DNA from 4 places in the Rahnella sp. RcJ3 genome. Region 4 is predicted to be linked to each of the others. Evidence: predicted binding sites of a transcription regulator. Region 4 holds the regulator's gene; each other region holds the start of a gene.
The links. Region 4 encodes CRP, which controls carbon source genes, mostly activating them, when cyclic AMP is high. Its sites were predicted from a motif close to ATGTGANNNNNNTCACAT; they were not measured.
Positions count from the first base shown of each region.

Region 1: a site for CRP is predicted at 5,978-5,995, ahead of ydfZ (putative selenium delivery protein YdfZ). Genes of this name have one in related genera too.
Region 2: a site for CRP is predicted at 1,344-1,361, ahead of DXU84_RS04170 (YfcZ/YiiS family protein). Genes of this name have one in related genera too.
Region 3: a site for CRP is predicted at 4,251-4,268, ahead of DXU84_RS09935 (CdaR family transcriptional regulator). Genes of this name have one in related genera too.

Region 1 is NZ_QSNX01000021.1:35,395-43,580, forward strand. Features, by position in the region: gene dsbB (disulfide bond formation protein DsbB) at 1-426, opposite strand, end outside; gene nhaB (sodium/proton antiporter NhaB) at 608-2,185, opposite strand; gene fadR (fatty acid metabolism transcriptional regulator FadR) at 2,430-3,152, shown strand; gene DXU84_RS21245 (SpoVR family protein) at 3,274-4,809, opposite strand; gene DXU84_RS21250 (alpha/beta fold hydrolase) at 5,064-5,894, opposite strand; gene ydfZ (putative selenium delivery protein YdfZ) at 6,135-6,353, shown strand; gene DXU84_RS21260 (hypothetical protein) at 6,418-6,627, opposite strand; gene DXU84_RS21265 (D-amino acid dehydrogenase) at 6,834-8,135, shown strand.
Region 2 is NZ_QSNX01000002.1:313,192-321,377, reverse strand. Features, by position in the region: gene fadI (acetyl-CoA C-acyltransferase FadI) at 1-564, opposite strand, end outside; gene DXU84_RS04170 (YfcZ/YiiS family protein) at 884-1,216, opposite strand; gene fadL (long-chain fatty acid transporter FadL) at 1,633-2,910, shown strand; gene mlaA (phospholipid-binding lipoprotein MlaA) at 2,978-3,745, opposite strand; gene ccmI (c-type cytochrome biogenesis protein CcmI) at 3,780-4,994, opposite strand; gene DXU84_RS04150 (cytochrome c-type biogenesis protein) at 4,991-5,476, opposite strand; gene DXU84_RS04145 (DsbE family thiol:disulfide interchange protein) at 5,473-6,024, opposite strand; gene DXU84_RS04140 (heme lyase CcmF/NrfE family subunit) at 6,021-7,994, opposite strand; gene ccmE (cytochrome c maturation protein CcmE) at 7,991-8,186, opposite strand, start outside.
Region 3 is NZ_QSNX01000006.1:109,753-117,938, reverse strand. Features, by position in the region: gene btuF (vitamin B12 ABC transporter substrate-binding protein BtuF) at 1-72, opposite strand, end outside; gene mtnN (5'-methylthioadenosine/S-adenosylhomocysteine nucleosidase) at 72-776, opposite strand; gene dgt (dGTPase) at 960-2,474, shown strand; gene degP (serine endoprotease DegP) at 2,682-4,133, shown strand; gene DXU84_RS09935 (CdaR family transcriptional regulator) at 4,371-5,531, shown strand; gene DXU84_RS09930 (MFS transporter) at 5,758-7,131, shown strand; gene DXU84_RS09925 (enolase C-terminal domain-like protein) at 7,128-8,186, shown strand, end outside.
Region 4 is NZ_QSNX01000014.1:95,331-103,516, reverse strand. Features, by position in the region: gene DXU84_RS18265 (phosphoribulokinase) at 1-422, shown strand, start outside; gene DXU84_RS18260 (OsmC family protein) at 426-833, opposite strand; gene crp (cAMP-activated global transcriptional regulator CRP) at 1,196-1,828, shown strand; gene DXU84_RS18250 (YccS/YhfK family putative transporter) at 1,890-3,965, shown strand; gene DXU84_RS18245 (aspartate aminotransferase family protein) at 4,661-5,878, opposite strand; gene DXU84_RS18240 (aminodeoxychorismate synthase component II) at 6,002-6,577, opposite strand; gene DXU84_RS18235 (putative adenosine monophosphate-protein transferase Fic) at 6,654-7,256, opposite strand; gene DXU84_RS18230 (YhfG family protein) at 7,246-7,416, opposite strand; gene DXU84_RS18225 (aldose 1-epimerase family protein) at 7,514-8,186, opposite strand, start outside.

The DNA of each region.
Region 1 (8,186 bases), on a different contig from region 4:
CATGCCCAGTGACAGGAATTCCCACTGTTTTTCTGCACAATCACCGCTGGCGATAAACATCCACGGGAACCATTTGTCCAGTGGCAACCAGGTTGGGAAACGCGCGGCAAAATCACAGGTGGCGAACGGAGAAGGGTGCAACTGAATCATGGTGTGTTCCCATGACAGGCGGATACCTTCGTAAGCACTGTAGAGCCAGATGAGGATCCCGGCATAGCGTAACCATGTGGAAGGTGCGATAGCACCGACGAGGCCAGCCAGCAGAATACCCATCAGAGCACAACGTTCATAAATACACATGACACAGGGCTTAAGTAACATCACGTGTTGGAAATACAATGCAACCAGCTCAAGTGCCAGTGCAGTCAGAGCCATCAGAAGCCATGCACCGCGACCTTGTGAACAGCGGTTAAGATATTGCAACATAGAAAATTTTTCCCTGCAGTTAGCTACTGACACGCAGTGTAAACCAATTGCTTGCTGCTGCCAGCCTGTCCGAATCAATATTCGGTAAATAATTAATATAAATCGGACAATTCGACTTTAAATTCTGTAATTTCCTGAGTGAAGGTGCTTACAGGAGATTACTGACTCAATCTTTCCTTCATCAATGCACCGGCATGATCTCAGTTACCGGGGGCAAACTCAGCCATCCCATGTCGCTGTACCACTGGGTCATATCGGGCAACAGATACTGAACACACAACAGGCCGACGAGTGTCATGACCACAGTGTACGGCAATGCCATCCAGACCATCCTTCCGTAAGAAAGCCGGATCAGCGGTGCAAGGGCAGAAGTCAGCAGGAACAGGAAGGCTGCCTGACCATTGGGTGTCGCCACTGAAGGCAGGTTGGTGCCGGTATTAATGGCCACGGCCAGCATCTCAAATTGTTTCAGATCGATAATGCCATTTTCCAGCGCCGATTTGGCTTCATTGATGTAGACCGTACCGACGAAAACGTTATCTGAAACCGATGAGAGCAAACCGTTGAACAGGTAAAAGAGTGAAAGCTGGTTGGACGGTGCAGCCTGAAGCACAAAATGAATGATCGGGCTGAACAGATGCTGTTCGACGATCACGGCAACAATGGCAAAAAATACCGTCAGCAGGGCAGTGAACGGCAGTGAATCCTGGAATGCCTTGCCGATGGCATGTTCATCCGTCACACCACATAACGCGGTTGCAAAGATAATCACCGTCAGGCCGATCAGGCCAACCTCAGCGAGATGGAATGCCAGCGCAACAATCAGCCACACACCAATCACCGCCTGCACAGCCAGTTTTATACGCTCCTGCTTCGTGTTGTTCTCGCTGTTCTTTTGATCAAACTTTTTAAGCACTTCATACACCGGATGTGGCAGTTGCGCACCATAACCAAACCAGCGGAAGCGTTCTACCAGCGCACATACAATAAATCCGCAGAAAAAGACCGGCACGCTGACCGGTGACATACGGATCAGAAAATCGATGAATTGCCAGCCTGCGCTTTTCGCGATGATCAGGTTTTGCGGTTCGCCAACCATCGTCATCACGCCACCCAGCGCGGTACCGACACCGGCGTGCATCATCAGGCTGCGTAAAAATGCGCGGAATTGTTCAAGCACAGCCTGATGCTGCTGATTGCCGGTAAAAGAGCTGTCGTCATTGACCTCAGTATTTTCATTCTGATTTGAAGCAACGTTGTGATAAATGGAATAAAAGCCCACTGAAACGCTGATCACCACGGCAATAACGGTCAGTGCGTCCAGGAATGCGGAAAGAAAGGCGGCAGCAAAACAAAATGCCAGTGAAAGGGCAATTTTATTGCGCAGATTCAACAACAATTTGGTGAACACGGTTAACAGCAACTGCTTCATGAAATAGATGCCAGCGACCATGAAAATCAGCAGCAAGATGACTTCCAGATTAGCAGACACTTCTTCGCGGATCCGTCCTGCGCTGGTCATGCCGATCATGACGGCTTCGATGGCGAGCAATCCACCCGGCTGAAGCGGGTAGCATTTAAGCGCCATACCTAATGTGAAAATGAACTCAATCACCAGCAACCAGCCCGCGATAAAGGGACTGATGAGGAAGAAAATCAGCGGGTTAACAATCAGAAAAACCAGAATTGCTATTTTGTACCAGTTTGGTGACTGGCCAAGAAAATTCTTTATGAATGCGCGGCTGTAGGTTGTTTCCATATTGCCCAAAGGTCCTTTATATATATTTTATTAATGTTTCAAAAAGATAGGTAAGTTTAATCGTCTGACTGGATTTTTCAATAATAAAGGGCGATGCAATAAATCCATGAAAAATGTGAAATTCTGTCAGCCCACCCACAGTTTCAACATTACTTCCGTCGGGACGCTATAACAGGGCATTTTCATCTGGTATGATGAGATGAACTATATCCCTAATAAAAGCCCCACACGGAACGACAAACACATGGTTATTAAGGCACAAAGTCCTGCCGGTTTTGCCGAAGAGTATATCATCGAAAGTATCTGGAATAGCCGCTTCCCTCCGGGTTCAATTTTGCCTGCTGAAAGAGAGCTTTCAGAACTCATTGGTGTAACCCGAACCACATTGCGTGAAGTGTTACAGCGGCTTGCCCGCGATGGATGGTTAACCATTCAGCACGGTAAACCGACGAAAGTGAATAATTTCTGGGAAACATCCGGCCTGAATATTCTTGAAACGCTGGCGCGTCTGGATCATGACAGCGTACCGCAGCTGATTGATAATTTGCTGTCTGTGCGTACCAACATCGCGACGATCTTTATCCGCAAGGCGATGCGTACCAACCCGGAAGAAACCCAACAGGTTCTCGCGAAAGCGACTCAGGTTGAAGATCATGCCGAAGCCTTTACGGCGCTCGATTACGGCATTTTCCGTGGTCTGGCATTCGCCTCTGGCAACCCGATTTATGGTTTGATCATCAACGGACTGCGCGGTCTTTATACGCGCGTCGGACGCTATTACTTCTCCAATCCTGAAGCGCGCAAACTGGCGATCACTTTCTATAAAAAGTTGTCTGATATCTGCCACGAGAAAAGCTATGAGCAGATTGTGGATTGTGTGCGTAATTATGGCCGTCAGAGCGGTGAAATCTGGCACAGCATGCAGGGTGCTATGCCGGGTGACCTGGCCGAACAAAAACATCGTTAATTCCCTATATCCTTCAAACAGTCTCATCGTTGGCTGCCTCGATATAATTTGAAGGATTGAGGGAGCCAGTAATAACAAAAGGGCGCTTAGCGCCCTTTTTTAATGCCTGAAAATGGAAATTTTACAGCGGTGTCGGACGTGGCGGGCAACGTTCGAGTAACTCGACGCTGCCGTCTTCATTGAGTTGCTCGATAAAGACATCGAAGCCCCACAGGCGGTGGACGTGTTTCATCACTTCACGGCGGCTTTTATCAAGCGGTGCCCGGTCCTGCGGAATGTAGCGTAATGTCAGCGAGCGGTCTCCGCGCAAATCCACATTCCAGACCTGAATATTCGGTTCGTGATTACTCAGATTATACTGCGCCGACAACTCCTGACGAATTGCACGGTAGCCCTCCTCATTGTGGATCGCGGCGATTTCCAGATAATTATTGTGATCGTCATCGAGCACCGTAAACAGACGGAAATCACGCATCACTTTCGGTGACAGGAACTGGCTGATGAAGCTCTCGTCTTTAAAGTCACGCATCGCAAAATGCAGCGTGTCGAGCCAGTCTGAACCGGCGATATCCGGGAACCAGTAACGGTCTTCCTCCGTCGGCTCCTGACAGATACGCTTGATATCCTGCATCATCGCGAAACCCAGAGCATACGGGTTGATACCACTGTAATACGGGCTGTTATAAGGCGGCTGATACACCACATTCGTGTGACTGTGCAGGAACTCCAGGATGAAACGGTCGGAGACTTTTCCTTCGTCATACAGATGATTCAGGATGGTGTAATGCCAGAATGTCGCCCAGCCTTCGTTCATGACCTGAGTTTGTTTCTGCGGATAAAAATACTGGCTGATTTTACGTACAATGCGCAAAATTTCTCTCTGCCAGGATTCCAGCAGAGGTGCATTTTTTTCCATAAAATACAACAGGTTTTCCTGCGGTTCCGGCGGGAAACGTCGCGCCTGTTCCGGTGCGTCTACACTGTCTTTGCGTGGCAGCGTTTTCCACAGAGAATTCACCTGACTTTGCAGGTATTCCTCACGGCTTTTTTGCCGCGCCAGTTCTTCCTGCAGGGAGATTTTTTGCGGACGTTTATAGCGGTCAACGCCGTAATTCATCAGCGCGTGACAGGAATCCAGCAACCGTTCAACTTCATCGACACCATAGCGTTCCTCGCATTCACTGATATAACGCTTGGCGAACAGCAGGTAATCGACGATGGAACTGGCATCGGTCCAGCTTCTGAACAGATAGTTATTTTTGAAGAAAGAGTTATGCCCGTAGCAGGCATGGGCCATCACCAGCGCCTGCATGGTGATCGTATTTTCTTCCATCAGATAAGCGATACACGGGTTGGAATTAATGACGATTTCGTACGCCAGACCTTGTTGTCCGTGCTTATACAGCTGTTCGGTTTCGATGAATTTCTTGCCGAACGACCAGTGAGTGTAATTGATCGGCATGCCAATGCTGGAATAGGCATCCATCATTTGTTCGGAAGTGATGATCTCGATTTGATGCGGATAAGTTTCAAGCCGGTAGGACTTCGCCACCCGGTCAATCTCTTCGAGATAAGTTTGCAATAACTCAAACGTCCAGTCCGGTCCATCGCTAAGACGTTTGTCCTCAGTTTTTTGCTTTTGGGTCACTGTCGTCATAAGCCGCACCCTCATTCAGTTATGGACGCTACAGAGTGTTTGATTCACAACCTTTTCTTAAGATTTCGCACGTCCATTGATAATCGTAGCTCAATCTGAGTGTGTCGTTAGATAAACACCATGAATCCATTCCTCAACAAATCTATATCCTTAAGGCAGGAGACTGTCAATCGGCGGGCAATAAAGAGCCCAAAGCCGCGTACAGTCTGGCTTTGGGCGAACAATATCAGGAGACAGGCGCAAACAGCGGGGGATTAACTGCGGATAAATTCTAACAAATCCTGATTTATCTGATTCTTGTGTGTGCTGCACAGACCATGAGATGCGCCCGCATAAACCTTACCTTTGCCATTTGGCAACAACTTAAGCGCAGCTTCGCTGGAGGAAGCGGGTGGCACAATCTGGTCATCATCACCGTAAATCACCAGCGTCGGGATCGTCATCTTCTTCAGGTCTTCGCGCTGATCGGTTTCAGAAAACGCTTTAACACAATCATAAAGTGCTTTTATTGAACCCTGCATACCCTGGAGCCAGAAACTTTGGCGTAAACCTTCTGACACCTCAGCACCGGGGCGGTTGAAACCATAAAATGCGTCGGGCAAGTCCAGGAAAAATTGGGAACGATCTTTTGTCACACCGCCACGGATACCGTCGAAAACAGAAAGCGGTAATCCACCGGGATTGAAATCTGTTTTGATCATAATCGGTGGCACTGCACCAATTAATACCGCTTTTGCCACCCGCGAGGTGCCGTGCCTGCCAATATAACGGGCAACTTCGCCGCCGCCGGTAGAGTGCCCGACGTGTATCGCGTCTTTGAGATCCAGATAAGCCGTCAGTTCGGCCATGTCATCTCCGTACTGGTCCATATTATTGCCTTCCCATGACTGAGAAGAACGCCCGTGTCCGCGGCGGTCGTGGGCAATAACGCGATAACCATGTTCTGCCAGAAACAGCATCTGATCTTCAAAAGCATCCGACGACAGGGGCCAGCCGTGACTAAAAACCACCGGCTGTCCGCTGCCCCAATCCTTATAAAAAAGTTGTGTACCATCTTTAAGCTTCAGAAAGTTTGAGTTATTCACAATCGACTCCTTATTGCTGAAAATTGCTGAAATGAACGGTGCAAAACAGAAACCGATTGAAGTGTAGGTCAGTAATTGCGTCGTTGCGATATGAGTCACATTTTTAAAATGGCAACGTGGCGGGACAGGGTATGAAATTTAACCTGATACTTAGCAGGGTTTATATATTGAAACTTAATTTTTACGGGTATAGCATTAACCCGCTATTGTTTGTTATTGATGCTTTAGGAGGTCAAGAAAATGGTAAATACCTTTACTTATGATAGATATAGAAATCGTATCGGCCAGGGCGTTCGTGTAATGGATGCCGAAACGGGCGTTACCGGCAAAATTACCGCGTTCAGGGTGAAATCGAGTTCACCGGAAGAAATTCGCCGCGAAAGTTGTGTGCAACTGGAAGGGCAGACGGGCCTGTTTAAACCTGTCTCTCTGATGAGACTGGAAACGACGTCTGCCTGATTTTTTCTGTTACGCCGGTAAATTTCCGCAATATAAGGCCACTATTCATAGTGGCCTTAATGTTTTACGCAGCCACTTCGGCTTTGCCTCGTTTTATAAATCCCCGTTCAACCTGAACGTCAATTCTCTGCGCAGCGTGAGGGAATATCACATGCCTGTTTGTTTGTGGTGTTTTGTGCTGATGCACGGCTTGTACACAAGAATAAAAACCTGCAACAAAACTGACCCTGAAGCGTCGGGAGTCTTGTGACATCAATGCAATCAATGCTGTCATTACGCCATAAATTTCTTGCCGCATGGCCGGAATGTTGCGGAATATCGTTATTTATTTCTGGCTATTGAAATAAATGCTGTCATGAACGATAAATAAATGTGAAAGACCTCACGGTTGTGAGTGCCTGTGTTGGTGATTTTTCTCAGTCAGGTTAATTTCCTGTCATCAGAATATTATGCTTTGTTTTGTCGTGGAGTGGAGTCGATATGCGTGTGGTGATTTTAGGCAGTGGTGTGGTCGGTGTCGCCAGTGCATGGTATCTGGCTAAAGCGGGTCATCAGGTGACGGTTATTGACCGCCAGTCCGGCCCGGCAGAAGAAACCAGTGCGGGTAATGCAGGACAGATCTCACCGGGCTATGCTGCGCCGTGGGCGGCTCCGGGGGTTCCGGTCAAAGCCGTCAAATGGATGTTCCAGAAGCACGCGCCTCTGGCGATTCGCCTCGACGGAACACAGTTCCAGCTTAAATGGATGTGGCAAATGCTGCGTAACTGCAACATGGACCACTATCAGACCAACAAAAGCCGCATGGTGCGTCTGGCGGAATACAGCCGTGACTGCATGAAAGCGTTACGCGAAGATACCGGCATTCAGTACGAGGGTCGGCAGGGTGGCACGTTGCAGCTTTTCCGCACCGCGCAGCAGTTTGAAAGCGCAGCCAAAGATATTGCGGTGCTGGAAGACGCCGGTGTGCCGTATCAGTTGCTCGAATCCAGCCAGCTGGCGACTGCAGAACCGGCGCTGGCTCAGGTTGCGCACAAACTGACCGGCGGCCTGCGTTTACCCAATGATGAAACCGGCGACTGCCAGATGTTTACCCGCAAGCTGGCAGACATGGCGCGTCAGGCGGGAGTTATCTTCGAATTTAACCGCACGGTGGATAAGCTGCATATTGAAAATGGCGAAATCACTGGCGTGCAGTGTGGCAATGAGTTCGTCAGGGCGGATGCATACGTGGTGGCATTCGGATCGTATTCCACCGCGTTGCTGCGTGATCTGGTCTCTATTCCGGTTTATCCGCTGAAAGGCTATTCCCTGACGATTCCGATTACTGATCCGGCTTCTGCGCCGGTGTCTACCGTACTGGATGAAACCTATAAAATTGCTATCACCCGTTTTGATGACCGCATCCGCGTCGGCGGTATGGCGGAGATTGTCGGCTTCAACCTGAAGCTGGCGCAGGCGCGCCGCGAAACGCTGGAGATGGTGGTCAAAGATCTCTATCCGAACGGCGGCAACGTCGAACAGGCCACGTTCTGGACGGGGTTGCGTCCGATGACGCCGGATGGCACGCCGATTGTCGGGCGTACGCGCATTAAGAATTTGTATCTCAATACCGGCCACGGCACGCTGGGCTGGACGATGGCCTGTGGCTCCGGGCAGTTGCTCTCGGACATTATGTCCGGCGTGATGCCTGCGATCCCATCCGATGATCTCTCGGTTGAGCGTTACAGCCCGGATTTCATTGCCCGTCCGGCTGGCCCGCACAAAATGCATCCGGTAGGCTGAACCTGCTGTAATCCGATCCCATGCGGGGTTTGATACCGCATGGTTTTTACT
Region 2 (8,186 bases), on a different contig from region 4:
AGCGGTATCCCCCATGCGCAGACCGGTAGAATATTCGGCTACTGCCGGCGGCACCGGCAATAAATCACGCAGTTTCAGTTTGCTGAAAATGGAAAGGCGCTGCGACAGAGTGCGCGCTTTATTAACATCCACCAGGGCGCGGGCGAGACGTTTGCTGACGCCAATCGGCAGTACTGAAGAAGAATCCGCTCCGCCTGCGATCCCGACCTGCACCATGCCGCTCATAATGCTTTCGGCCACGTTGGCGACCGCCTGAAAACTGGTGGCGCAGGCACGTGAAACGCTGTACGCATCGGTCGACACATTCATGCCGGTGCCGAGCACAATTTCGCGGGCGATATTCGGCGCTTCCGGCATCTGGACTACCTGGCCGAAAACCAGCTGGTCGATGTGCTTCGGGTCTATCCCACTTTTTGCCAGCAGCTCACTGACCACAATTTTGCCGAGATCGACAGCAGGAATGCCGTGATAAGCGGTGGCCTGTTTGGCAAACGGCGTGCGCAAGCCGTCGACAATCGCAATGCGATCGCCCTCACGCGTCACCAGTGGAATAACGTTATTCATACGAGCTCCTGAGAAAAATAGGGTCCTAAGAGGTCAGACCTGATAACTCAGTTTTAACTATGTATTTACATTTGGCAAAGTGAAAGGCAATGAAGTGCGAGCAACAGCAAATTTTTCTGAAATAAGAATGAGAAGAAAGGCGGCAGGCAGAAATAGCAGACAAAAAAATACCGCTTATTTAAGCGGTATTACAACTTCCCCTAAATAATTTGAGTCGCAGGAAGGCGGCAATCGAAGTAATCCCGATGAGCTGACATAAGTCAGTGATTCGGGTTACTGAGTGCAGCCAACGCATCTGCGGCTCAAAGTATGACGGGGATTAACGCAGCCCGAGCTGGAAGATCATCGTTTCAGCCTGACAGCTGAAAGTAAAATCGATATTCAGTTCAACACCGCCTGCCACTTTTTCGATACGGCTGGTGATTTCGCACGGCTCAGATTCTACGCCGCGAGCACGTTCGGTCAGGGCTTGCAGGGTTTCTTTCGCCTGGGCTTCGGTTTCGAAAACGCGGCTGTAAGAAGCAGTGCAATCAGTGTTGTCCATGATGGTACCCACATCTACACAACAGCAGGCTGCGGTTTCTTCCGCACCACATTTGTTGATGGAATGCAGAGGTTGAGTGGATTTAGAGGACATGGTTACGTCAGACATAATTTCTCCCCGGCACCAACGGCAACATCCACCGTCTGGCCTGTTTGCGAATAAAGTTTTATTTCCAGCCTGTATTTTACGCCACCTCTCTGACAACACACTAGCACTTACTTATTATGTGCCTTTCAGGTGATCCAGATCACGTATATGTAAGTAATCGATGATTACAGCGTTATTGTTCTCACTTTAACGTTTCTTAATTGAACTTTTATTGTTTGTTTTTTGTTAAGCAGATCCAATTTCTTGCATCAAATAAGAAATATCAACGAAACATTATTGCAACTTCACCACAGGTCAGACCTATACTTCGCTCACTGGTCTGATTTGTCAGACTGATAACGGACCCTACAATCCCGCGCTCATTGTTACTCCATGTAACATTGTTTGATAAAAAACATAAAATTGAGGTTTTGGTCATGAACCAGAAAAACCTGTTTAAAAGATCAGCTCTGGCAGCTGCAGTGGCAATTGTTTCCTCCAACGTATATGCAGCAGGTTTTCAGTTAAATGAATATACCGCTGCGGGTTTAGGTCGCTCTTTCTCGGGTGAAGGTGCCATCGCTGACACCGCGGCATCCGGGAGCCGTAACCCGGCAACCATGACCATGTTTGATCGTCCTTCCTTCTCCGCGGGCGCGATTTATATCGACCCGGATGTCAAAGTGACGGGCAACTCGCCGGTTACAGGTCAGAGCACTGATGCGGATAACATTGCACCGAATCAGTGGGTACCGAACCTGCACTTTATTATGCCGCTCAATGATCAATGGGCCGTCGGTGCATCAGCTACGTCAAACTATGGTCTGGCGACAGAATTCAGCGATAATTATCCGGCAGGCCCGATCGGCGGCGAAACTGACCTCACTACCGTCAACACTAACTTAAGCGTTGCTTACCGTTTGAACCAGCATTTCAGCTTCGGCCTGGGCTTTGATGCCGTTTACGCGAAAGCTAAATTCCGTCGTACCGCCGGTGAACTGGTGCCAATTCAAACCGGTGGCCGGCTGCCTGCGGATACGGAAGCCGCCAAGCTGAAAGGCAATGAGTGGGGCTACGGCTGGAACGCCGGTATCCTGTATGAAGTGGATGATAATAACCGCTACGGCTTCACCTACCGTTCTGAAGTCAAAATTGACTTCGATGGCGAATACCGCAACGGCATTCCAAAAGCCTTAGGCGGGACTGGCGGTCAAACTGTTCCGGGTTCCCTGACCCTGAACCTGCCAGAAATGTGGGAAGTGTCCGGTTATAACCGTGTGGCACCAAAATGGGCGATTCACTACAGCCTGGCTTACACCAGCTGGAGCCAGTTCCAGGAGCTGAAAGCCACCGGTTCTAACGGCCAGACGCTGTTCCAGAAAGATGAAGGCTTTCATGATGCTTACCGCATCGCGTTGGGTACCACCTACTACTATGACGATAACTGGACGTTCCGTACCGGTATCGCCTTTGATGACAGCCCGGTTCCGGCAGATAACCGCACCATTTCTATCCCGGATCAGGATCGCTTCTGGATTTCAGCCGGTACCACTTACGCCTTCAATAAAGACGCATCTGTGGACGTCGGTGTCTCCTATATGCATGGCCAGACGGTGAACATCAGTGAGAAAGTCGCTGATGGTGTACCGAATTACGAATACCAGGCCAAAGGGACCGCCATGCTGTACGGCGCGAACTTTAACTACAGCTTCTGATGAACTGAGTGATACGCCTGATATAAAAAAAGCGCCAGAAGGCGCTTTTTTTGTGTGTCCGGAACGGTTATTCCGAGTCGATATCTTTCAGGTCGCCCTGAATCAGTGCGGCGTTCGGGTTTTCCTGCGGCATCAGCTGACCGCCTCTTGCCAGGAAATCATGACGCTGGAAGTAAGCCTCACGTATAAACAGATACGGATCAGAAGAGTTACGGATCAGGCCATCAGAATCGAGCAGTTCTGCACGGGTTTCCACCCCTTCCAGTACCCATTTACCGGCTGACATCCAGAATGTCAGATAGCTGAGCATCGGATACAAATCATCAACCAGATCACCGCCTTCATCACGAATTGTCGCGCTGCCGTAACCTGGCAGAACCACATACGGGCCGTAACCCACGCCGTAATGGCCAAGCGTGCTGCCAAAGCCCTGCGCCTCTTCACGCGCCAGTTTCGGGTTCGCCATCCCGGCGACGTCGATCAGTCCCCCCATCCCTAAAATGGTGTTCAGGAAGAAGCGGTTAAAGTGGATCGCTGCACGGTACGGATCGCCTTTCAGCAAGGAGTTAACCATGCTGGCCGGTTCATCCAGGTTGCTCAGGAAGTTGCTGGTACCGTTACGCGCCGGTTGCGGCACGTAATCACGCCACGCCACCGCGACAGGGCGCACAAGATACGGATCCATATAGTTATAGTTGAAGTCGAACATCACCCGGTTGAAACCTTCGAGCGGATCAGAACGTCCCTGCTGTTCGCTGTCCGATGATCCGGATGTGCCGGCACAACCGACCAGTAAAACTGTCGCAAACGCCAGCCCAGTCAGGCGTAAGTTCATGGATATCTCCCTGTTTTTGATCGTCGGTTCCTGATTAAGGAACCTGCTGATTAATCTCAATGCTGACCTGACCGTTGCCGGAAAAATCAGTCAGCGGACTGTCGCCGTACCAGTCACCTGAGGCTGGCGTTGCCAGACCATTTTGTGAAATACGAACGCGTACTTTTAATTGATGCAGCGAAGAAAGCAAGCGTTCCGGCATCATTGCGTTGCTGTCATCGACGGTGATCGCCAGCGGGAAGCGGCTCAGCGGCAGCTTTTTCACCGCAACCGGCACCGGACTGCTGCCATCAGTCACCGAAATAAAGACCGTGCCATTCTGCGGAAGTTTCACCTGAGCCTCAGCAGAAAGCGTGACATTGACCGACAGTTTAACCTGATCCAGCCCCGCTTTTTGTTTTGCCTGCGCAATGCTGGCGTTGACCATTTCCAGGCGTTTGTCACCGGCTGGCAGGATTTTCTGCATAACTTCCCACGCGCCAATGGCTTGCGGGTAGTGTCCCTGTTCATATTCATTATAGGCCAGCAGACTTAATACACGCAGATCACCCTGAGATTTTTCCAGCATACTGCGCAAAAGGTTGCCGCCGGTAAGGTTATCCTGCGGATCGGACGAACGGGTTAACACTTCGGCATAACCGAGTTTGACTGACATATCATCCGGCGCGAGCTGATAAGCGTGGGCATAAGCCTGCGTGGCGGTGGCGGCATTATTGAGCGCCATCCCTACACGGCCAAGCATCACCCAGTCCTGGATATTATGCGGATTTGCCTGCAAATCGGTACGCAATCCGAGCCCTAAATCCTGCACGTCGGTGGCGGTCAGCGGCGCGCCGTGGTCATCGGCAATGCGATGGCGTAAATCGGGCATACGCTGCATGACCTGATTCCACGCACTCACCTGCCCCAGACCACCGGCGTAGAGATACAAACCGAGCGTGATCATCACCAGCAAAATAGCACCGGGCACCAGCGTCCAGCGACCAATCGGCTGAATGGCGGCGGACACCTGACCCGCCGGAATATCAGTCAGTAAGTTTTCCTGCAATTCCTGAATATGCGCCGGACGTTCGTCCACCACGCCCTGCGCTTCGTCTTCTTCCAGCTCAGTCAAACGGTGATGATAAAACGCTTTATTCAGCGCATCGCGGGAAGTGTGTTCCGCGCGGTCGCCACGGATAACCGGCACGATAAACAGCGCCAGTGCAATAACCAGCATCACTACAATGCACAGCCAAAAAATGCTCATGATCCTTTCCTGTCGCTGTCTTTAAGTAACTGCGCCAGGCGCTGTCTCTCTTGTTCTGACATTGATGTGGCCGTGTTTTCAGTGCGCGCAGCACCCCGGCGGGAACGCATAAAAATCATGCCTGCGCCGATAACAATGACCAGCACCGGCCCGAGCCACAAAATAAAGGTAGAGGGCGTGACCGGCGGTTCGTAAGTCACGAAATTGCCATAACGCGCCACCATATACGCGACGATTTGCTGTCTGTCCTGCCCTTCATTAAGCAACTGAAACACCTTGGTACGCATATCGGCGGCGATGATCGAATCCGACGCGGCAATATTGGTGTTCTGACATTTCGGGCAACGCAACTGCGCCGTGATGTCCCGGTAAGCCTGTTCCTGTTCCGGCGATTTGAACTGATACGTGTCGATGGAGGCGAACGCGCTGACACTCAGCAACATGCCCAGCAACAACGCAGGCAGCGATGAAATCAGTCTCATACATTGCCTCCGTATTTTTTGTACAGCGGCAGAACTTCGGTCTGCCAGACTTTTTCATTTAAGTCACCGGCATGGCGATAGCGGATAATGCCCTGCCCGTCGATCAGGAAGGTTTCCGGCGCGCCATAAACACCCAGATCTAACCCCAGCATGCCGTCGCCGTCGTAAAGACTCAGCATGTAAGGATTGCCCAGTGTGTTCAGCCAGTTGACCGCTTTCTGCCGGTCGTCTTTGTAGTTCAGGCCGACCACACGGACACCTTTTGCCGCCAGCGTATTGAGATAATCATGTTCGGCGCGGCAGGTCGGACACCACGTCGCCCAGACGTTGAGCAGCATCGGTTTGCCATCGCGCAGCACCGACTGATCGTAGGTTTTGCCCGCCTGCGCCAGCGATTCCAGTTTGAACACCGGCACCGGTTTGCCAATCAGGGCTGATTCCAGCAGCGTCGGATCATCGCCGTTGGCATTGCGGGTCAGTTGCACCAGAAAAGCCGCGGCCAGCGCCAGGAACAAAATCAGCGGAATAAAGAGAAGTTTACGGTTCATGCTTCTTCAGCCTCCGTCAGACCTTGCTTCTTAAGCTTTTTACTCATGCGATAACGCGGGTCGAGAATACACAGCACGCCACCGGCCGCCATAAACAGGCCACCGAGCCAGATCCAGCGGACAAAAGGTTTGTAGTAAAAACGCACCGCCCACGAGCCATCGTCCATCTCTTCGCCGAGCGCCGCATACAGGTCACGCGCCAGATTGCCGTCGATAGCCGCTTCGGTCATCATGCTGCGCGCCACGCTGTAGAAGCGTTTTTCGGCGTGCAGCGTGGTGACTTGCTTGCCGTTCTGCGTCACATCAATATTCGCCTCACCGCCGGTATAGTTCGGGCCGGTGATGTCGCGAACGTCGCGGAAGATAAAGTGATAATCATGAATATCCACGGTATCGCCGGACTTCATGCGCACATCACGTTCAACGCTATAATTCTGGCTAAACGCGATGCCGATCACCGTCACCGCAACACCCAGATGGCCGAGCACCATGCCCCAGTGACTGCGGGAAAGTTTGGTCAGACCGCGCCAGAATGAGTGACGGTGCGTGGCGCGTTCGTGCAGTTCCATCAGCGTCAGCACAATCACCCACACCGACATCAGCATTCCCACCACGGTCATACCGACGATTTTATCCTGCAACCACCACGGCAGAAGAATCGACAGTACCAGCGTGACGACCAGCGCCACGCCCAGACGACGCCACAGTTTGCTGGGCTCATCACGACGCCAGCGCACCAGTGGTCCGATGCCTAACAACAGCGCCAGCGGCGCCATCAGCCAGGTAAACATCGTATTAAAGAAAGGTTCACCGATAGAAATACTGCCCAGCCCGAGCTGTTTGTGGATAAGCGGCAGCAGCGTACCAAGCAGCACCACCAGCATCGCCGCTACCAGCAATACGTTATTGCCCAGCAAATAACTTTCGCGGGAATGCAGTTCGTGACGGCTCGGAGCACGCACCGAGTTACCTTTAAAGGCGTACAGCAGCAGCGAACCGCCGATCACAATGACCAGATACGCGAGAATAAACATGCCGCGTGCCGGATCAGAGGCAAACGAGTGAACCGAGACCAGCACGCCGGAGCGCACCAGGAAAGTCCCGAGCAGACACAGCGAGAACGCAGTGATGGCCAGCAGCACCGTCCAGGCTTTGAACGTCCCGCGTTTTTCGGTGACGGCGAGCGAGTGGATCAGCGCCGTACCCGCCAGCCACGGCATAAAGGAAGCATTTTCAACCGGATCCCAGAACCACCAGCCGCCCCAGCCTAATTCGTAATACGCCCACGCCGATCCAAGCACGATACCGATGGTCAGGAACACCCAGGCGGCTTGTGTCCACGGACGCGACCAGCGCGCCCACGCGGTATCCAGACGCCCTGCCATCAGCGAAGCAATCGCGAAAGCAAAGGCCACAGAGAAACCGACATACCCCATGTACAGCAATGGCGGATGGAATATCAGGCCGATGTCCTGTAACACCGGATTCAGGTCGCTGCCGTCCACCGGGAAATTCGGCAACGAGCGGATGAACGGGTTGGATGTCAGCAGAATAAACAGCAGGAAACCGCCGGTGATCATGCCCATCACCGCCAGCACGCGCGACACCGCATCCTGCGGCATACGGCGGCTAAACAGCGCCACGGCAAGCGTCCAGCAACTGAGTAATAACACCCACAGCAGCAGCGAACCTTCGTGCGCTCCCCACGTCGCCGCCACGCGGTAATACACCGGCAGGTGGGTGTTGGAATTATTAGCAACATAGGCGACGGTGAAATCATTCACCACAAACGCATGCACCAGAATAATGAACGCCAGCGCGATGCAGGCAAACATGCCGTAAGACAACGGGCGCGCCATCGCCATCATCCGGCCATCCTGACGTGCGGCGCCCCACTGCGGATAAATACTCAGCAATACCGCCAGCCCTAATGCCAGACAGAGTGCAAATGTTCCCAGTTCCGGCATCATGAGCGGTCGTTTCCTTTATCGTTACCCACGTAGGCCGAAGCCGGTCCTTTGTGGTTTTCTTTCATGGCGTCGGCAACTTCCGGCGGCACATATTTTTCGTCGTGTTTTGCCAGAACCTGAATGGCATTCACCACATTCCCCGGTTCCATCACACCCTGCGCCACCACGCCCTGCCCTTCACGGAACAGGTCG
Region 3 (8,186 bases), on a different contig from region 4:
TTGGGCCGGCGCCGCAGTTGCTGCCACAGGCAGCAGCAGGCAACTCAGTATGAGGCCGAACCGGCGCATCATTATTCTTCGCCAGCCGCCAGCGCTGTCAGCATCGCATCTACCATCAGGGTGGATTGCTGTGCGGCAACCACCAGGAATTCTTCAAAGCTCAGGTGGGATTCACCATCAGCAACATCAGAAATTGCGCGAACGACCACGAACGGGGTACCGAACAGGTGGCAAACGTGACCGATAGCCGCGGCTTCCATTTCGACAGCAGCAACATTCGGGAAGGTTGCGCGGATACGTGCCAGAGGCGCTGCGCCATTGATGAACGCATCGCCACTGCAAACCAGACCGCGTACGGCGTTCAGGTTGAGTTCACGGATACAGTTTTCTGCCAGTTCAATCAGCGCCGGATCAGCAGTGAACGCAGGCGGGCAACCGGCCATCTGGCCCGGTTCATAGCCAAACGCGGTGACGTCAGCATCGTGATAACGCACTTCATCAGACACGACGATATCACCGACTTTCAGGGTTTTCGCCAGCCCGCCTGCGGAACCGGTATTGATCACCACGTCAGGACGGCAATGTTCCAGCAGCAATGTGGTGCCCATGGCGGCAGACACTTTACCAATGCCGGATTTAAGCAGCGCCACGTCCACACCGTTTAACTGGCCAGTATAGATTTCGCAGCCTGCGCGTTCGATAGTCTGACGGTTGATAATCTTGTCGCGCAGCAGGGTCACTTCCTGCTCCATTGCACCGATAATGCCTACTTTCATATGAATACTCGCAGATGTGGTTGGAATGAGCCGCAGCGTGTGCGGAATTGACGGTTTAATCACGAAAACAATGTGCGATAGTCTATCATGGCTAAAGGTAAGAAATAATCCGTTTGGGGTGCAGGTTGCTACTGCAAAAAGCGCGTCGGTTTGATGTGTGAGTGGCTGAAAAGGTGGGAAATCATGTCCGGGATCGATTTTAAAACGAAATTCAATTTTCAGCGTCCTTTCAGCGCCCCGATCGAGGCACGCGATGACTATGATGTCGTCCGTCAGTTCGAAAGCGATCGCGGGCGCATTATCAACTCGGCTGCCATCCGCCGTCTGCAACAAAAGACTCAGGTTTTTCCGCTGGAGAAAAATGCTGCCGTCCGCAGTCGTCTGACCCATTCCCTTGAAGTTCAGCAGGTTGGTCGTCACATCGCCAAAGAGATCCTCCACCGTTTGCGCAGGCAGAACAAGCTTGAGGCTTACGGGCTGGACGAGGTGACCGATCCCTTTGAAAGCGTGGTAGAAATGGCGTGCCTGATGCACGACATCGGTAATCCGCCATTTGGCCATTTTGGTGAATCCGCCATTAACAACTGGTTTGCTAAGCGGATGGACACCGCCGGTTGCGGCGAAACACCACAGGAAACGGATGCCTGTCTGGTGACGTGTTTGCGCCTGACGCCAGACGATGCTGAACTGAACCAGCTGCGCAGTAAAATCCGCTACGACCTGTCTAATTTTGAAGGCAATGCGCAGGCCATCCGGCTGGTCTTCACCTTGCTGAAACTCAATCTGACTTACAGCCAGACCGCCTGCATTCTGAAATATACCCGCCCTGCGTATTCAATGACTAAACTTCCTTCACATGATTACCTGATGAAAAAACCGGGTTTTTATCTGGCGGAAGAGCCGTTCATCAAAAAACTGCGCAGTGAACTCGGGCTGGGTGAATTTAACCGCTTTCCGCTTACCTACATTATGGAAGCGGCCGATGATATTTCTTACTGCATTGCCGATCTGGAAGATGCGGTTGAGAAAAGTATTTTCAGCGTGGAACAGCTTTATAATTATCTGTGCCGTGAGTGGGGCGCGATAGAGAAAAATGACTTCTTCGATAAAGTGGTTCGCACTGCTTACGAGAAAATGGATAAAGCGAAAACGTTCCGTAATCCGGTGGATTACTTCTTTATGGAGCTGCGCGTTCAGACAGTGAAACAACTGGTGCCGCATGCTGCCCGCCGGTTCATTGATAATATAGAAGATATTTATCAGGGCACCTTTAATCATGCGTTGCTGGAAGATGACAGCCAGGCCAACCGGTTGTTAGAGATTTATAAAGCGGTGGCCTTCAAACAGGTATTCAATCATCACGAAGTGGAGGAGCTGGAATTACAAGGCTATCGGGTGATCAGCGGATTACTTGATATTTATAGCCCGTTGCTGGATATGCCATTGACCGATTTTAACCAGCTAGTTCAGGAGGATACGCACAGGAAATATCCGATTGAAACCCGTCTGCTGCATAAGATTTCAGCCAAACATCGTCTGGCTTACAACAATGCCGTGGCGGCGCTGGAAGGATTACCGGTCGCGGAACATGCCGCGCAGGAGTTTTATTACCGTGCGCGAATGATTCAGGATTATATCAGCGGAATGACTGACCTTTATGCATACGATGAATACAGAAGACTCATGGCGGCTGAGTAATTTGTTTTAAAAAGACAAATTGAACTCTCTTTAATTTTCTTTACGGAACTGTTTGAAAAAACGCCATTTGTAAATGCTGACAATAATTTTTTACCATTGTCATTTCGACCCTGATGAACTTCACGCTATTAATACCATCTCAGTATCACGACTACCAAGCAATGCGACTATTTTGGTTGCCACAATAATTTTAAGAGATCCTGAAAAATGAAAAAATCGAGTTTATTCCTCAGCGCATTAGCGTTAAGCATCGGTATGGCAATGGCCCCGGTTTCTTCTGCACTGGCTGCTGAAACTGCGTCTTCCAGCACCAGCACCACTCAGCTTCCCAGCCTGGCACCTATGCTTGAAAAAGTGATGCCATCGGTGGTGAGTGTCAACGTTGAAGGCAGTGCTCCGGTAAAAACACCACGCATGGGTCAGCAGTTCCAGCAATTCTTTGGTCAGAATTCGCCGCTGTGCCAGGACGGTTCGCCGTTCCAGGGTTCTCCGGTATGTCAGGGCGGCGGTCAGGGGCCTGACGGTCAGCCTGCGCCTGAACAGAAAGAAGATTTCCGCGCGCTGGGTTCCGGCGTCATCATTGATGCCGACAAAGGTTATGTGGTCACCAACAACCACGTCGTTGATAACGCAACCAAAATCAGCGTACAGCTAAACGATGGCCGTAAGTTCGACGCCAAAGTCATCGGCAAGGACCCGCGTTCTGATATCGCGGTGATTCAGTTACAGAATGCGAAAAACCTGACGGCCATTAAGATGGCGGATTCCGAACAACTGCGTGTGGGCGATTACACCGTGGCTATCGGTAACCCGTATGGTCTGGGCGAAACCGTGACTTCCGGTATCGTTTCTGCACTGGGTCGTTCCGGCCTGAATATTGAGAACTACGAAAACTTCATCCAGACGGATGCCGCGATCAACCGCGGTAACTCCGGTGGTGCGCTGGTGAACCTGAATGGTGAACTGATTGGCCTTAACACGGCGATCCTGGCACCGGACGGCGGCAACATCGGTATCGGTTTTGCGATCCCAAGTAACATGGTGAAAAACCTGTCCAAACAAATGATCGAATTCGGTCAGGTGAAACGCGGCGAACTGGGCATTATGGGGACCGAGCTGAACTCTGAACTGGCGAAAGCCATGAAAGTTGACGCACAGCGCGGTGCATTCATCAGTCAGGTCATGCCGAAATCTGCCGCAGAGAAAGCGGGCATTAAAGCCGGTGACGTGATCCTGAGCATGAACGGTAAACCGATCAGCAGCTTCGCCTCGTTCCGTGCTGATATCGGCACCCTGCCAATCGGCACCAAAGTGACGCTCGGCCTGCTGCGTGAAGGCAAACCGATGAACGTTGACGTGACCATTGAGCAAAGCACTCAGACATCGAAAATCGAATCCGGCAACATTTATACCGGCATCGAAGGGGCTGAACTGAGTAACGGTGCGGCAGGTGATCAGAAAGGTGTGAAAGTCGATGAAGTGAAGCCGGGTTCAACGGCCGCGCGCATCGGCCTGAAAAAAGGCGACGTCATTTTGGGTGTGAACCAGCAGAAAGTGACCAATCTGGGCGAGCTGCGTAAAATTCTCGACACCAAACCAAACGTTCTGGCGCTGGATATTCAGCGTGGTGATACCTCAATTTACCTGCTGGCGCAGTAATTTCCGCCTGCTATACCTCACACAAAGCACGCTCCCGCGTGCTTTTTTTTGCCTGTCTTTCAGGGACTCTCATCAATCATGTGGATTTTGCCGGGCCGGTTGGGCATTTGCTTAAAAATGTGATATTCCCCGCAACTTCAATAGGTGCTTTCGCTCTTTGGGCATTTGCATAATGTATGGGCATCGCGGCCTGAGTATGCTGTTTTAACAACGATAAAACAGCAAGGCAGGGGTTCCATGTCGGCATATCATCTCGATGCAAAGCTGGCGCAACAAATTGTTGCCCGCACAATGCAAATTATTGATAGTAATGTGAATGTCATGGATGGTCGCGGACGGATTATCGGCAGCGGCGATGATCAGCGTCTTGGTGAATTGCACGAAGGCGCACTGCTGGCGATTTCGCAGGAGCGCATTGTCGACATCGACGAGGGCGTTGCACGGCATTTGCACGGTGTACGTCCGGGCATCAACCTGCCGTTGCGTATCGACGGTCAGATCGTGGGCGTTATCGGCCTGACGGGCAATCCGTCCCAGTTGCGTCAGTATGGCGAGCTGGTGTGTATGACCGCCGAAATGATGCTCGAACAGGCGCGTCTGCTGCACATGCTGGCGCAGGACAGCCGTCTGCGGGAAGAACTGGTGCTTAACCTGATTCGTGTGGATGAACTGTCTCCGGCGCTGATGGAGTGGGCGCAGCGTCTGGGCATCGACCTCAACCGGCCACGTGTCGCGGCGGTGGTGGAAGTCGACAGCGGACAGCTCGGTGTGGACTCTGCCATGGCAGAACTGCAACAACTGCAAACTTTACTGACCACGCCGGAGCGTGACAATCTGATCGCTATCGTTTCCCTCACCGAAATGGTGGTGCTGAAACCGGCCCTGAACAGCTACGATCGCTGGGATCCGGAGGGCCACCGCCAGCGCATTGATCATCTGCTGTCGCGCATGACCGAAACTGGTCGTCTGCGCGTGCGCATTTCCCTTGGCAACTTTTTTACCGGCCCTGGCAGCATCGCCCGTTCTTATCGCACCGCACGTACCACCATGAGTGTGGGCAAACAGCGGATGCCGGAACAGCGGTGTTACTTCTATCAGGATCTGATCTTACCCGTGCTGCTCGACAGCCTGCGTGGCGGCTGGCAGGCCGATGAACTGGTGCGTCCGCTGGCGCGTCTGAAAGCGACGGATGGCAACGGATTACTGCGCCGCACACTGACGTCGTGGTTCCACCATAATGTTCAGCCGACCGCTACGTCTAAGGCACTGTATATTCATCGTAATACGCTGGAATATCGCCTCAACCGTATCTCGGAATTAACCGGCCTGGATCTGGGGAACTTCGACGATCGTTTATTGCTGTACGTGGCCCTGCAATTAGATAACAACCATCTGTGACCGCCATCACAGCCGTTTCATTTTTTGTGAAACAACTCGCACGTCGCTGGGCATTTGCCTCAGGATAAATGCAAAGGGCTATTTATGCTTGGTTGATTGCCCAATGAGTAAAGGGAATGTTGTTCATATACTGGCTGCGTTCCTTCCTCTCTGAACCCTACAGTTCTGTGAATGGAATGACTTTTATCTCTGTTTAGAGGCGTTGTCATTAATTCCGGAGAACACCATGGAAACTACCGTTTCAGCAGCCAGTGCCGTCAAAAAAAGAACTAACGCGCGCTACTGGATAGTGGTGATGTTATTTATTGTCACCTCATTTAATTACGGCGATCGTGCCACGTTATCCATTGCCGGTTCGGCGATGGCCAAAGATATCGGGCTGGATTCCGTCGGGATGGGTTATATCTTCTCGGCATTTTCCTGGGCATATGTCATCGGGCAAATACCCGGTGGCTGGCTGCTCGATAAATTCGGTTCGAAAAAAGTTTATTTCTACAGCATTTTCATCTGGTCGTTATTCACCCTGCTGCAAGGCTTTGTCGATGTCTTCAGCGGCTTCGGCATTGTGGTATCGCTGTTTGCTTTACGTTTTCTGGTTGGCCTGGCCGAAGCGCCGTCCTTCCCCGGCAACAGCCGTATCGTCGCAGCCTGGTTCCCGGCTCAGGAACGTGGCACCGCAGTCTCTATTTTTAACTCAGCGCAGTACTTCGCCACGGTTATTTTCGCCCCGATCATGGGCTGGCTGACGCACGAAGTGGGCTGGTCACACGTCTTCTTCTTCATGGGCGGTCTGGGGATCGTGCTGAGTTTCATCTGGCTGAAAGTGATCCACGATCCGAAAGATCATCCGGGCGTAAATCAGGCCGAACTTGATTACATGGAAGCCGGTGGTGCGCTGATCAATATGGATCAGAAAATCACCAAAAAAGCCGTCGTAAAAGGCGAAAAAACCTTCCAGATGAAACAGTTACTGAAATCCCGCATGATGATTGGCATTTACATCGGCCAGTACTGTATCAACGCGCTGACCTATTTCTTCATCACCTGGTTCCCGGTGTATCTGGTTCAGGCGCGCGGTATGTCGATACTTAAAGCAGGCATGGTGGCCTCAGTACCGGCGATTTGCGGATTCCTCGGCGGCGTACTGGGTGGAATTATCTCCGACTGGCTGATGCGCAGAACCAGCAACCTGACACTGTCGCGTAAGGCTCCGATTGTGATCGGTATGCTGTTGTCGATGTCGATGATTTTCTGCAACTACGTCGATACCGAATGGATGGTGGTTGGCATTATGGCATTCGCCTTCTTCGGTAAAGGTCTGGGTGCGCTGGGCTGGGCGGTAATGGCCGATACCGCACCGAAAGAAATCAGCGGGCTGAGCGGCGGATTGTTCAACATGTTCGGTAACGTCTCCGGCATCATCACGCCGATCGCTATCGGCTACATTATCGGGACCACCGGTTCCTTCAACGGCGCGCTGATTTATGTCGGCATCCACGCACTGCTCGCCGTTGTCAGTTACGTGTTTATTGTCGGAAAAATCGAACGTATTCAGCTTCGCCCGTACCACGGTACAGGCACAGTAAAAGGGGAAAGATGATGAGTACGCAATCCTCACCGGTTATCACGGATATGCAGGTCATTCCTGTGGCAGGGCATGACAGCATGCTGATGAATATTGGTGGCGCGCACGGTGCTTACTTCACCCGCAATATCGTTATCCTCAAGGACAGCGCCGGGAACACCGGTGTCGGCGAAGCGCCGGGCGGGGAGGTGATTTACAACACGCTGGTGGAGGCCATTGCTCAGGTAAAAGGCCAGGAAGTGGCGCGCATGAACCGGCTGGTGCATCAGATCCACGTCGGCAATCAGTCATCGGATTTTGACTCTTTCGGTAAAGGTGCGTGGACGTTCGAACTGCGCGTTAACGCCGTCGCCGCACTGGAAGCCGCGCTGCTGGATCTGATGGGCAAATTCCTCGGCGTGCCGGTGTGTGAACTGCTCGGGCCGGGCAAACAGCGCGACGAAGTCACGGTGCTCGGTTATCTGTTTTATATCGGTGACCGGCAGAAAACCGATTTGCCGTATCAGGAAGGGGAACGCAGCCATCACGACTGGTATCACCTGCGTCATCAGGAAGCGATGAACAGTGAGGCGGTGGTGCGGCTGGCCGAAGCGGCGCAGGATCGCTATGGCTTCAAAGATTTCAAACTCAAAGGCGGCGTGCTGCCGGGCGAGCAGGAGATCGAGGCGGTTAAAGCACTGGCAAAACGCTTCCCGGATGCGCGGATCACGGTTGATCCGAACGGCGCGTGGCTGCTGGATGAAGCAATCGACCTGTGCAAAGACCTGCACGGTATCCTCAGCTATGCCGAAGATCCGTGCGGTGCGGAGCAAGGTTTTTCCGGCCGCGAAGTGATGGCGGAATTCCGCCGTGCCACCGGTTTGCCGGTCGCCACAAACATGATTGCCACTAACTGGCGCGAGATGCAGCACGCGGTGATGTTGCAGTCGGTGGATATTCCGCTGGCGGATCCGCATTTCTGGACCATGCATGGCGCGGTGCGGGTCGCACAACTTTGCGATGAGTGGGGTCTGACGTGGGGCTGCCATTCGAATAACCATTTCGACATTTCGCTGGCGATGTTTACCCAT
Region 4 (8,186 bases):
TGGTCGGCGTAGTGCCTATCGTCAACCTCGAATGGATCCAGAAACTGGTGCGCGATACCGGCGAGCGCGGGCATTCCCGTGAAGCGGTGATGGATTCCGTCGTGCGTTCGATGGATGACTATATCAATTACATTACGCCGCAGTTTTCCCGCACACACATCAATTTCCAGCGGGTACCCACCATCGACACCTCGAACCCGTTTGCCGCCAAAGCCATTCCGTCACTGGATGAAAGCTTTGTGGTGATTCATTTTCAGGGACTGGATGACATCGATTTCCCGTATCTGCTGGCCATGCTGCAAGGGTCGTTTATCTCGCACATCAAAACACTGGTGGTGCCGGGCGGCAAAATGGGGCTGGCGATGGAGCTGATCATGGCGCCGCTGGTGCAGCGCCTGATGGAAGGCAAGAAGATCGAGTAAACTTTATTCGGCTGCAATCACTTCAAAGCTGTGGGTGATTGTGGCTGCTTTCCCCAGCATCAGAGACACAGAACAGTATTTTTCGGCAGACAGGCTGACCGCACGTTCAACAATCTTATCGGTCAGATCCTTACCGGTGACGATAAAATGCAGATTGATGTGAGTGAACAGACGCGGCGCTTCTTCGCGGCGTTGTGAGGTCAGCTTCACTTCACAATCACGCACGTCATTACGACCTTTTTGCAAAATTGACACCACGTCGATTGCACTACACCCCCCTGCGGACATCAGTAACATTTCCATCGGGCTTGGGGCTTTATCACCCGCGTTTCCATCCATTGAAATCTGATGACCCGATGCAGACTCACCTAAAAATGTCAGTCCTTCAACCCATTTGACACGTGCATGCATGAACTATTCTCCCGGTGAATAAACTTGTCGAAATCTGCTCTCAGAGTACCCTTTCACCTAAAATCTGGCAACGTAACCCGATCGCCATCATGCTGAAGCGAGACAACAGAAGACAGCATCTCAAACCTGTGCTACAAACAAAGCCGAAACATACTTTCCAGTAAATTGCGGTGACGGTTTTTGCGGTTTAAGTACAGAACCCACGGTGATGACAGCAATAAACAGGCTGTTGCACTCCGACATCCGCTTGCAGCATTTCTGGAGAGTTATATGCTGAAAGGGCGCTTTGGATTTGAAGTGCCGTACAGGGAACTCTGAGCCCTGTGATTTTGGGCAGCGATAACAACAGAGGATAATAGCAAATGGTTCTCGGCAAGCCACAAACAGACCCGACTCTTGAATGGTTCCTGTCTCACTGTCATATACATAAGTATCCTTCTAAAAGTACGCTGATTCACCAGGGTGAAAAAGCCGAAACGCTTTACTACATCGTGAAAGGGTCAGTTGCTGTCCTGATTAAAGATGAAGAAGGCAAGGAAATGATACTGTCCTACCTTAACCAAGGTGACTTCATCGGTGAGCTGGGACTCTTCGAAGAAGGTCAGGAACGCAGTGCCTGGGTACGTGCTAAAACTGCCTGTGAAGTGGCTGAAATTTCATATAAAAAATTCCGCCAGCTGATTCAGGTTAACCCGGATATTCTGATGCGTCTCTCCGCGCAGATGGCCAACCGTCTGCAAGTGACGTCAGAGAAAGTCGGCAACCTTGCCTTCCTTGACGTTACCGGTCGTATCGCTCAAACCTTGCTCAATCTGGCTAAACAGCCTGATGCAATGACCCATCCGGACGGGATGCAAATCAAGATTACCCGCCAGGAAATTGGCCAAATCGTCGGTTGTTCACGTGAAACAGTCGGACGCATTCTCAAAATGCTGGAAGATCAAAGCCTGATCTCCGCACACGGTAAAACGATTGTCGTTTACGGCACACGTTAATCCCTCAAAAATTGGCGCGGCAAAACACTGTCGCGCCTTTTTTATGGGCTAAGCTTTACCCATGACGCTATGGCGAAGACTGTTTTACCATCCTGAAGTGAACTACGCGCTGCGCCAGACGCTGGTGTTGTGCTTACCTGTTGGCATTTGCTGGCTGTTTGGCAATTTGCAAATGGGCCTGCTGTTTTCCCTCTGCCCGGCCTGTTGTAACATCGCCGGTCTGGATACCCCGCATAAACGCTTTTTCAAACGCCTGCTCGTCGGCGGTTCACTCTTTGCCGTGAGCAGCCTTCTGCTGCAACTGATGCTCGAAAGCTGGCATATACCGCTGCCGCTGATCATGCTGTCGCTGGCGTTACTGCTCGGCGTCACCGGTGAAATCAGCCCGCTGCATGCGCGCCTGCTGCCCGGTGCGCTGGTGGCGACTATCTTCACGCTGAGTATGGTGGGCGTGCGCCCGATGTGGCAGGCCCCGGTGTTGTTCGCCGCTGGCACAGCCTGGTACGGATTGTTTAACTGGGCGTGGTTTCGTATTTCGGAAGAACAGCCGATGCGCGAAACACTCAGCCAGCTCTATCTGCAACTCGCGGATTATTTCGAAGCCAAGTACAGCCTGCTGACGCAACACACCGATCCCGAAACCGCGTTACCCCCACTGCTAGCCCGCCAGCAGCAGGTTATCGACCTGATTGCCCTGCTTTATCAGCAATTACACATGTTGCCCCAGCACGGACATCATCATCACCATAAGCGGCTGTTTCAGCGTTTTCAGGTGGCGCTCGATTTGCAGGAGCACATTACAGTGAGCCTGCATCAGCCGGAAGAAGTGCAGAAACTGGTGGAGGAAAGCCATGCCGAAGCGGTTATCCGCCGAAATGCACAGGTGATTTCCACCCGTCTTCGGGTGATTGCCGACGATATTCTTTATCACCGTTTATCCGGGCGCTTTACGATGGCCAATGAGCTGACCGCGCTGGAGAAAATCGCCGCGCGCAACCCGGACAATCCGGTAGGTCAGTTTTGTTATTACCATTTCAGCCGCATTGCCCGTCTGTTACGCACACAGCGGCCGTTGTACAAACGTGACCTGATGAACACCCAGCCGCGTTTGCCCTTCTGGCCCGCGCTGAAAAGCTATCTTTCCTTCAAATCCGTGGCACTGCGTAATGCCGCACGTTTGGGCATTATTCTGGCGATTGGCAGCAGTCTGGGTCTGTTCTTCAATTTGCCCAAACCCTACTGGATCTTGCTGACTATCATGTTGGTCAGCCAGAACGGTTATAACGCCACGCGGGTGAGGATCCAGCACCGTGCACTCGGTACGCTGGCTGGATTGCTGATTGCCTCAGGCTTGCTCAAACTGGAACTGCCGGAAGGCACCACGCTGCTGTGCATGTTGCTGATCACCCTGTTGTCCTATACCGTTCTGCGCAAAAACTACGGACTGGCGATGGTCGGCATGACGGTGACTGCAGTGTATACCCTGCAATTGCTGGCGATGAACGGCGTGCATTTTCTGGTACCACGACTGGTCGATACCCTGATCGGCTGCGCGCTGGCCTTTGGTGGCACTATCTGGTTGTGGCCGCAATGGCAAAGCGGTTTGCTGCGCCAGAATGCACACCAGGCGCTGGAAATCTATCAGGACGCTATCCGCCTGCTGCTCGAGGAAAGCCCCGACACCGCCAAACTGGCGTACACCCGTATGCAGGTCAATCAGGCGCACAATAAGCTGTTCACTTCGCTAAATCAGGCGATGCAGGAGCCGGGTTTTAACTCACATTATCTGGCGGATATGCGTTTGTGGGTGACGCACAGTCAGTTTGTGGTTGAGCATATCAACGCGATGACGATCCTCGCCCGCGAGCATTACATGCTGCCGGAAAAACTGGCGACGGAGTATTTACAGACCTGCGAAATCGCGCTGCAAAGCTGTCAGCAACGACTGCTCTACGACGGGCCGGGCAGCGAGAACAACCTGTTTAATGCGCCGGAACTTCACCCGGATATGCCACTGACAGAAATGGAACGCCATCTGCGGCGCGTAATTTCACATCTCAGCGTGATGCATACCATCTCGTCACTGGCGTGGAAGCAGAGGCCGCATCATGGGATCTGGCTGACGCGGCGGGCGTGAAGGGGGAGACCCCTTTCAAATCCCCTTTTTACTGGCTTGCAGCCAGACTGCTTTTTGAAATTGCGAATATCTCGGTTTCTCAAGTACGGATGCCGTGTACTGACGTTCTTTTAAACGGATTGAGAAAGTTTCGGTTTTTCAATTGCCGTGTTCGCTTAACTCACCGAGCCGAAACCGACCAAAGAGGGCTAAGACGAGCCCTCTTTGGAATCTCCACGTCTTAAACTGCGCGCTTCGCTCGTAGGCTATGTTCCAGCAACCACAGCGACAGGCTGGAAATCTTGCCGCGTTGCGGTTCCTTCTCTCGGTCTTCGAGCCACTGGTCTCGAAGCCGCTCCGTTCAGCAAGATTTCTGAATCGCCCGCAGGATTCTAAATTCAAAAGCAGAAGGGTTTTATCTTTTAGAAATGTCGATTGGCGTGCTCAAAAATGGCACCGAATGAACGGTTCGAGACCTATGGCTCGAAGCCTGAAATTCGGGAATCGCGCAGCGATGACATTTTGCGCCACACACTAATGCGCCAGAACATGTCCGCCGTGCCCGCGACAGCGCGCAGTGAAAAAGCGAAGGGAGATCCAAGAGGGAAAAAGCACTTTTCCCTCTTGGTCGGTTTCGGCGCGAGAGGCCATGTGATAAATGTTAGTGAGAAACCGAAATTGTCTCGATCAAGCGTTTAAAGACGAAGGCGTGGGGCTCACCCCCCGCAAACTTTCCCCACGGCTTTCTCAAACCTTTCCATCCCTTCTTCAATATCCGCGAAGTCGATAACAAGCGATGGCGCAAACCGCATCACGTTTGGTCCGGCGACCAGCATCATCAATCCGAATTCTGCCGCGGCGGCATGGAATTCTCCGGCGCGGTTTTTATACGCATCAGAAAGCTCGGCGCCGATCAGCAAGCCCTGACCGCGGAACTCGCTGAAGATGTGATATTTCTGGTTGATGGCCTCCAGCGCGCTGATGAATTTCTCGCGGCGCTCGTTGATCCCGGCCAGCACGTCTGGCGTATTGATGATATCCAGCGCGGCTTCAGCGACGGCGCAGGCCAGCGGGTTACCGCCGTAGGTGGTGCCATGTTTGCCCGGTTCCATCACCGAGGCCACGTCTTCGGTTGCCAGCATGGCGGAAACCGGGAAACCGCCGCCGAGCGCTTTAGCAGTGGTCAGGATGTCCGGCGTCACGCCGTAATGCATGTAGCTGAACAACTTGCCGCTGCGCCCCATGCCGCTTTGTACTTCATCCAGCACCAGCAGCGCCTGATGTTTGTCACAAAGCTCACGCAGACCTTGCAGAAACGCTTTGGTCGCAGGTGTGACACCGCCCTCCCCTTGCACAGGCTCGACAACAATGGCGCAGGTGTGGTCGTCGATCACCGCTTTTACGGCATCCAGATCGTTGAACGGCACGTGCACAATATCAGCGGGTTTCGGGCCGAAGCCGTCGGAGTATTTCGGCTGGCCACCCACGGAAACCGTGAACAGCGTGCGACCGTGGAAGGCATTATGGAAAGCGATGATCTTACTTTTGTACGGGCTGTGACGGTGCGAAGCGTAATAGCGCGCCAGTTTAAAGGCCGCTTCGTTGGCTTCAGCGCCGGAGTTGGCGAAGAATACGCGGTCGGCAAAGGTGGCGTCGATCAGCTTCTGCGCCAGTCGAAGGGCGGGTTCATTGGTAAATACGTTACTGACATGCCACAGGGTTTCGCCCTGCTCGTGCAACGCTTTCACCAGTGCCGGATGGCAATGTCCAAGCGCCGTCACAGCGATACCCCCGGCGAAATCAACATACTCGTTCCCTTGCTGATCCCACACGCGACTGCCTTTACCTTTCACGGGAATGAATTTCGCAGGTGAATAAACCGGCAAAATAACTTTATCGAATGTGCCCCGATCTACCGATGATTTTTCCGCCATTACCCTTCTCCCTCACGACCATTGATATGAAAATATAATCACAAAATATGCATAAAAAATCACACACAGGCAAACAGAAATCGCATCTGATGGGTAAGTAATTTTTTCAGCAATATTAACTGATTAGATTTTAAGGAAATTATCCAAAAGCTGATGCCCCTGCTCGCTCAAAATGCTTTCAGGATGGAACTGAACGCCATGCAGCGGCAAGGTTTTGTGCATGATGCCCATAATGTCGTCACGACCACCATCCCGTTCTGTCCATGCAGTAACCTCGAAACAATCGGGCAGCGTCTGTGGCGCGACCACCAGCGAATGGTAGCGCGTCACGGTCAGCGGATTATTCAGCCCGGTAAAGACACTCCTGCCGGTATGGCGGACAGGGGATGTTTTGCCGTGAATGGCCTGCCGGGCGCGGACGATGCTCGCGCCGAACGCCTGCGCCATCGCCTGATGCCCGAGGCACACGCCAAGTATCGGTAAACGGTCGGAGAAATGGGCAATCGCTTGCAGGGAAATGCCAGCCTGATCAGGCGTACACGGGCCGGGAGAAATCACCAGATGTGAGGGGGAAAGCTGTTCAATGTCGGTGAGCGTCAGCTGATCATTACGCATCACTTTCACCTCTGCACCTAACTCGCAAAAATATTGATAGAGGTTGTAGGTGAAGGAATCGTAGTTGTCGATCAGCAGCAGCATAGTGTACCCGGTAAAAGTCGGAAAATTTACCGGGCAATTCTACGCATTTTTCAGCTCGGGCTCAGTATTTTGTCGATCAATGTTCTTCCGGGATTTCACTGACAACAGTATTAAAAATTGCCACCAGCTCGGATTCATCACCAAACACCGCCGTTTTATTGGCCGCCAGCCAGCGCTCACGATCCACTTTGGACCAGTCAATATCGTAGCCAGCATGAATGACCAGTTGCTCGATGAAGATCCGCAGCGCACGTCCGTTACCTTCGCGGAACGGATGCAGCAGATTCAGGCCGGTGTAATAGTGAGCCAGACGCTCAGCGAGATTATCCAGGGGTAACCCGACCAGAAACGCTTCTTCTTCAAGCTCCTGCATCAGCGCGTTGCCCTCTTTTTCGATGTATTCGAAATGGCAAAACTGAGTGTCATCCTTGTAGATATCGATTTCACGGAACTCGCCTGCCCAGGCGTAAATATCCTCGAACAAAGACAGATGCACCGCACATAGATGCGGCAGTCCCATCACCGCAGGCCCAAGCGGCATCGCTGACGCGCGCAGGGCAGTAAATGCGAGTTCGGCCTGCAACAGACGATGTTCTTCACGGATTTCCAGCCGGTTTTTCAGCACATTGATGCCGGTATAATAGTAAGGGTCGGCACCGGGCACGAGTTTATCGTTCATAGTGCTTCCTCAGTTCGGTGAGGCGTTGTGAAATTTGTTCGTTGTCTAACGTGATAACCTCAACCTGCAAACCATCCAGCGCGCTACTGGCCTGAAAGTTCTGCCGCTGACGTTCGCGAAAAAGTTTTTCCTGCTGCCTGAGTGTCAGTTTCTTCGCCATTATTTCCTCCCTGGGTACAGCCATTCGGGCACATACCTTGTGGAGTTAAGTATAGACAGAGAAAAAAGGGCGCCAGCTTCAGCGCCCTAAACTCGGATTATTCAACAGCGATAGGGGTCTCGTTCACGTCTGTTTTATGATCTGCCTGAAGCGTTTTCACGCGATCCTCAAGCTGTTTCACCGCCTGCGCATCCGGCAGAAGTGAATATTTCAGTTCAAACACCGTGCTCTGGCCGGGTTGCAGTTGTTTCACGCGGCCTTGTTTACGTTCGATAGTGACCGGATACGCATAGTTGGTGCCCGGTTCAATACCCGTAACGTAACCCTGCTTCAGAGTGTCGGTGTTTTTCCACAGCGTCAGCAGCGGCAACTGATGGGTATCGAATTCAATCGATGCTCCTTTGTTGCCCGCTTTGTTCACTACGCCAGCAATGGTTTTACCCTGTGCATCCGCCAGCGGAACCATGTTAAAGACCATCTCGTCGAAGCCTTTGGTTGGCCCGGCGTAAGTCTGCCAGTCTGCTAAACCTTTTTTGGCGTAATCATTGAACGGAGAAATTGATTTCAGCGGCGCAATGAAACGGGCGCCCTGCTCAAGGATCGGCTGACCGAAATTACTGTGATAAATAATCTGGTAGTCGTGCGGATAATCCGACTGGTTAGTCAGGGTGTCGTGGATGGTCCACGAATGACTACCCGGCACGTAACGCAGCTCAGTCCAGGTTTCCAGCTTGGCTTTCTTAAAGGTGTCTTCTTTCAGCAAGCCGCGC